2 regions of the Pseudalkalibacillus berkeleyi genome follow, and region 2 is predicted to be linked to the other one. Evidence: riboswitches for the same ligand, from Rfam matches in the RefSeq annotation. Region 2 holds a riboswitch; the other holds the start of a gene.
The links. A riboswitch is a leader RNA that binds a small molecule or an ion and turns the genes downstream of it on or off. The one in region 2 is predicted to bind lysine.

Region 1 (3,357 bases), 760 kb from region 2:
ATTTCGTCTATAAGTATAGCGATTTGCCAAAAGCATGTCAAAGAATTTTCAAAAAAATTAGTGATATCTATCTATATTTGTTGTCGTAAAGATTAGTATGAAAATACTACATTTTTTGACATTTACATTATACGAACATAACATTTTGTCTTTGAATAGCGAATTATTAGAATGCTCGGTGATTCCCAAGAATATATTTCCAGTTTTGCACATCAAAAAACCTAAGTGATGAATTGAATCACCACTTAGGCTTTTACAGTGAATTAATTTACTTTTACAGATTTCCAATTTCGTAATACCAATACAACGACAACCATTAGTGCAATAGAAGTCAATAGTGATAGGAGTATACTTTGCGTAAATCCAAGAATGAGGAATCCAACCGAACTGATCACGGCTGCCAATACCGCATAAGGCAATTGTGTCATGACGTGGTCAATATGATTACTCCCCGCTCCTGTTGACGACAGGATTGTTGTATCTGAAATCGGTGAGCAGTGGTCTCCAAATACAGATCCAGCAAGGACAGCTGCAAGGACTGGTAAGAGATAGTTAATATCTGTGGCTGCTGCAATTTCCCCTGCAATCGGTAGCATAACACCAAATGTACCCCATGACGTACCTGTTGCAAATGCCATCACACCAGCAATTAAGAATAAGATAACAGGTAAGAATGCAAGGTTAATGTTGCCATCAACAATACCCGCAAGATATTTACCGGTGCCAATCTCATCAATAATAGCTACGATTACCCAAGCAAAGATCAAAATATAAATTGCTGGAAGCATGGATTGAATCCCTTTCCATACACCAAGTCCGAAATGCTTTCCTGGCAGTCTTTTACCTAAGAATAAGACAATCGTTACCGCTAATCCAAACAATCCTCCATAAACGAGAGATTTTGCAACGTCAGTGTTTTCAAACATTTTAAGTAATGTTACTTCACCATCGGTTGCCTGTGCACCGGTATAGAGCATAGCCGCGACCGTACCAATAATCAATGCAATAATCGGCAAAATGAGGTCTCTTACCTTCCCTCGATCACTTTCAGGAAGGTCGCTTTGCTCTCCTGGAACAGCCTTTTTATCAGGATCAAGAACTTGTCCTTCATTGATTGCCCGCTCTTCATGGGTTTTCATAGAAAATAGATTAATATTGAAAAGTGCTGTTGCAAATACGAGCAGTAATGCTGATAATGCATAGATATTCATCGGAATCATCGTGATGAAGGCTTCTAGTGCACCATAATCCGTAACACTATGTGTAGCCAGAATAGAGCCAATTAGTCCAATGATATAAGCTCCCCAGCTTGATACAGGTGAAATTACACAAACTGGCGCTGCAGTAGAATCAATAAAGTAAGCTAGCTTGGCGCGTGAAATACGATGACGATCTGTAAGTGGACGACTTACGTTACCGACAGCTAAAGAATTGAAATAATCATCAATAAAAATGATAATTCCGAGCACGATTGTGAGCATTTGCGCTCCAACTCGCGTTTTTACTTTTTTTATCGCCCATTCACCGAATGCTCGACTTCCACCTGCAATGGCGATCAGAGAGGTCATCATTCCGAGAAGTAATAAGAACAAAAGGATAAAGACATTCCATGTGTTGACTTCCCATGACCCTGCATCATTTTCGGTGATGAAGAGCCCACGGATGATTTCAAAGATCTTCATACCACTTGCGGCAATGTCAAAGTTTTGCAACATAAGAGCACCAACAATGATGCCTGTCCCAAGTGATAGGAGTACGCGTCGCGTAAACGCGACCATCAGCAATGCCAATAATGGCGGTATTAAAGAATATATTGTATTTTCCATTGGTACAGTGTTCCTCCTTATAATGTTTAGATCATTAATCGATGAAACAACCGGTTATCATTATTAAGTAAGCTTTGTAAATTTCGTTAATACTCTAAGGAAGTATTAACCTCGAAATATTAATAATCCTACTTTTAGGTAAATAAAAAAAAGGTAACGATAGATAGAAAATAACCTATCGTTACCTTTTGTAACGGTTATCCCCCATCGATCACGTAGTTCTCCACTATTCAATATTCCCCGAATAGTGACAGTGCTACACCTGTTCGGTGCAACCCCAACCATATTCGAATGGACATTCAAATATGGTTTCGGCAATGAACCCTTTCGCTTGTGATCATTGATGTCATACTCCCACAAAGCTACTCTTGTTCTATGCTCCACTACCTCATCCGATGATAAGGTTTATAATATTGTTTTCGCGCCACGTTATATTATAATAAAAGTTTTATAAAAATACAAGGTATATGGATTTTACCACATTACTGTGATCCATTCTCTTTGTCATCCTCAGATTTATTGCTTTCCGTAATAGGTATAGTTGGTTGTACGCCTCCTCCTGGACCATAGTAATCTGGTACTTTTCCTGGCATGAATACAGATACGAGCATAATGTTCGTCTCTATTTCCTTTTCATCTGTTTGGAACGGAACGACTACTTGAACTTTAACGACAACATTAATCCAACCTCGAAGCTTTGTATTATTAATACCAGACACTTCAGTTGTTTCAATCCAATCTGATTGAACACTTCCGATTACACGAAGCTTAACCGGTATACTTGGACCTAAGTTAGCAAGTAAAGAGTTGTTTGTCGCTCGCCCTAATGGTATTTCCGTAATATATCCAGCTTGCTCTTCATTTTCCCGCGTCACTTCTACGTCTGCGAAATTGTAGAAATCAGGTTTTTTCCCTTGTTCAATTTGCTCGAGGAGAGACTGTACATTTGCTGTTGCAAGTGACTGTACTTCATTAATTACTTTAGGATTCGTACTTACACTTACGACATTTCCATCCTTATCTTCTTTATACACAAGCAATTCACCAATTTTACCAGAGTCAACGATTCTACTCTTTACCGCACTACGAATTGCAAGTTGAGCAATATCCTCTGTCTCTGTTTCAGCGATTTTCATTAGTGCAGGTTGTATACCTTGATCGACTAACCAAAGTGCCTGGGCAGTCAACAAAATAAATATAATGAATGAAATTATAAAAACGTATTGAAAAGGTAGCGGACCTTTCATTCGGGCACGCCTCCGTATTCGCCACATAAGAAAACCCCCTATCTATTGCTATATGTATGCAATGAATGGGGGTTGTATCGCTATTATTTTGTGTGTATGCATCCTCATTGAGCCATTTTTACCAAAGCTTCTCGTCCAGTCGTTCCAACCGTGATGCCCATGGCTTCAGCTTCCAATGTTACGGATTCTAAAGGTGCATCGAGCAGTTGGTCAAGTGTCCGTACACCTACTGCACGCCCAGCAATGATTTTTCGCTCTGCAAGTTTTTCATTTAACAAAGCGAC
Region 2 (3,357 bases):
GTCCGATCAGGGCTCCATGCTCCAAAATCAAACAAAGTCATGACCGCACTGCAAAAAATGAACCCAAAAAGCTTTTTAAAATAGGATGTAGCTCCCATATGAGGTCGTCGTAGCCGGATCACGGTGTTACCGCGACCTCATTCTACATTTATGAGTGCTCCGTTTCACGTTTTGCTCGCTACCGAGCACCCATTCGACCTCTATGAGTGCTCCGTATCACGTTTTACTCGCTACCGAGCACCCATTCGACCTCTATGAGAGCTCCGTATCACGTTTTACTCGCTACCGAGCACCCAATTTACCTCTATGAGTGCTCCGTATCACGTTTTGCTCGCTTCCGAGCACTCAATTAGTGTTCGATGATCCGTTTATACTGTAACAGCTTGTCTTGCATCTAATTCGAAGGCTTCATGCAAGCACTCAATCGCAGAGATCATTTCCCCACTATCAACGATTGTCGATACTTTTATCTCAGAAGTGCTGACCATTTTGACTTTAATTTGACCTTCTGCCAGAACATCGAACATTTTTGCAGCCACACCTGGATTCGATATCATTCCTGAGCCCACAATGGAAACTTTCGAAAGTCCTTCCTCGTATGCAATATGCTCATATCTTAACTCAGATTTAAACTTACTTAGCACATCCATTGTGTATTGAAGAATATCTGAATCTACAGAGAATGAGATGTCGGTGGTTTGATTTCCGTTTGTATTTTGAATGATGATATCGACGTTAATTTGATTATCAGAGAGTGTTGTAAACAACTTAGAAAGTGTTGACATTTCATCTGGCAACCCATACACGGTAACCTTTGTTACATTATCCTCAAACGCAATTCCTCTCACCATCAAGTTACCTTCCATTGCTACTTCCTCCTCTATTCTTGTTCCAGATTCTTTTTCAATACTCGAGCGCACCTCAAGTGTTACATTATAGTTTTTCGCAAACTCTACCGATCGTGGGTGGAGTACACCAGCACCTAGGTTTGCGAGTTCAAGCATTTCATCATAAGAAATTGCTTCAAGCTTTCGCGCGTCCTTAACGACACGCGGATCTGTTGTAAAAACGCCCGTAACGTCTGTATATATTTCGCACTTGTCGGCGTTTAACGATGCAGCAATTGCTACTGCTGTCGTATCTGAGCCGCCTCTGCCAAGTGTTGCAATCTCCTCATTTTCAGTAATCCCTTGAAACCCTGCTACAATGACAATTTTACCAGTTGCCAAATGCCCGTTGATCCGTCGTGAATCAATATCCAAAATTCTTGCATTACCGTGGACAGATTCTGTTTTAATACCAGCTTGCCATCCCGTAAGTGATACTGATTCATAGCCTTTTTGTTGTAGCGCCATTGCTAACAGCGACATCGAAACTTGTTCACCTGTAGAAACGAGCATATCTAACTCTCTTTTTGAAGGTTGTTCGGATATATCATTTGCCATTTGAATTAATTGGTCTGTACTTTTCCCCATCGCAGATACGACAACGACCACTTCTTTACCCTGCTTGTAAGTTTCTATTACACGTTCCGCTACATTTTGAATTCTTTCAATAGAACCTACAGAAGTACCACCATATTTTTGAACGATTAAAGCCATGCTTCCATTCCTTTCATCAGCTAAAATTACAATATAAAAAGGATTGACTCAATGTAAGTGTGACGGACTTTTCAAACAACCATAGCAAAAAACTCGTTTTGCAATATGATTGAATTGAAACAAATCGTCAGACTTGAGAGTCAATCCTCAAACGTCTGCCACACTTATTCCCTTGCGTGAGATAGTCCTCCATACGACATCAGGGATTTGTGTCGTATGACAGCTCTGTATTTATTCAATACAGATCCAGCCAAATGATGTTTGAGACAATCATTCAGCTTCGGCGAATTCCCCTTTCCTATGCACTCATAAGAGCTCAACCTCTTCATGCATCATACTATTGGTTTTCGCGCCTCTACCATCACTTCACTTAATGCTTGAAGTGTGGCCTGAAAATTTAATTGTTTGTATTCTATCAAAAACTTGACTATGAGACAAGTTTTTCTTTTTCATAACTTATTTACTGTGTTTGATTAAGATATGTTGCGATTACGTCGTTTTCATCATTTATGAGATTGGATTCGTACTAGTCTTCCTGTTGAGTGGATACGTTTTGTACGCTCCATTATCCGATGATAGCCTTAAAATGTTTCGGTCCTCAGGAATCCCTTCAAAATAGGCACCGATACTTCCGGTTGTACATTTGTGCCCCGAAATTAAGATGTTAACATCCTTTCCACCATACTTAAGTTCTATTTCATTCATAAAATCAAACACTCTTTCGATGTATGTATGAATATCTTCAACCCCTTGATAAACATTTGGATCAGGTACGGCACCAGCTAGTTTAACTTCATGTTTTAACAAACGATCTGCTTCTCCCAAATCAAACACATCAAGACGCTTATCTATTATAGGTTCATTGCCTGTTGCGATCTTTCCAGTTTGTATCGCTCGCTCTTGTGGGGAAGAAAATACAAAATCAAATTCAACCTCCACAAAATCTTCTCTTAAACGCTCGGCTTGCTTCACCCCTTCTTCATTTAAAGGTAGTCCTAATCTCCCTTGCAGCCTACCTTCTTTATTTAAATCGGTTTGCCCGTGTCTGACAACATAGATCATACAATCCCCTCCTCATGTAAAATTAGTACAGTCTGTTTCGATAGCTTTCTTGTAATTCAGCTGCAATTTTCTCTTCAGATAAGCCGGGTAAGTTAACATGCGCATGCAACATTTTTGCTGGATTAGGGCGCTCTGCTTGATCGAGCCAAGTTTTAGAATCCCAAAGCTTGGATCGTTTAAAGGCTTTCGCACAATGTATAAAGCACTCATCCACTTTGACAATCGTTCCTAATATAGGCGCTTTTCCGTTCACCTGCATTTCATTTAGAATTTGCTCATCCTCTGTAATCACTGCTTGCCCGTTAACGCGTAAAGTCTCTTCTAACCCTGGAATAACAAATAGGAGTCCGATATGAGGATTAGATAAAATGTTAAGCAATGAATCGACTCGCTTATTTCCTGGTCGTTCTGGAATGACTAAATGGTAATCATCTATTACATGCACGAATCCAGGTGCGTCACCTCTTGGCGAACTATCGCACCTGCCATTCTCATCTGAAGTAGCCATCACGAGAAAAGGAGACTTCTCAATAAACTGTCTGCAGTGATGGTCTAAGCAATCCATTACTTTTTTCTTCGCTTTTTCACTAGGACTTCCTACTAAAAGCTTAAGCTCTTCTTGACTAGTCACGCATTTCTTGAATCTGTCCTTGTCCATCGCTAATCTCCTCGAAAAATACTATTTTACTAAACT

Region 1: linked by a shared signal. The riboswitch ahead of L2716_RS12510 (Na+/H+ antiporter NhaC family protein) and the one ahead of L2716_RS08615 (aspartate kinase) in region 2 are both predicted to bind lysine.

The regions. Positions count from the first base shown of each region.
Region 1 covers NZ_JAKIJS010000001.1:2,376,243-2,379,599, forward strand. The annotation lists gene L2716_RS12510 (Na+/H+ antiporter NhaC family protein) at 264-1,826, opposite strand; lysine riboswitch at 2,035-2,220, opposite strand; gene yunB (sporulation protein YunB) at 2,309-3,100, opposite strand; gene L2716_RS12520 (YunC family protein) at 3,178-3,357, opposite strand, start outside.
Region 2 covers NZ_JAKIJS010000001.1:1,618,011-1,621,367, forward strand. The annotation lists gene L2716_RS08610 (glycerophosphodiester phosphodiesterase) at 1-84, shown strand, start outside; gene L2716_RS08615 (aspartate kinase) at 369-1,601, opposite strand; lysine riboswitch at 1,776-1,967, opposite strand; gene L2716_RS08620 (histidine phosphatase family protein) at 2,109-2,663, opposite strand; gene L2716_RS08625 (pyridoxamine 5'-phosphate oxidase family protein) at 2,686-3,321, opposite strand; gene L2716_RS08630 (SRPBCC family protein) at 3,343-3,357, opposite strand, start outside.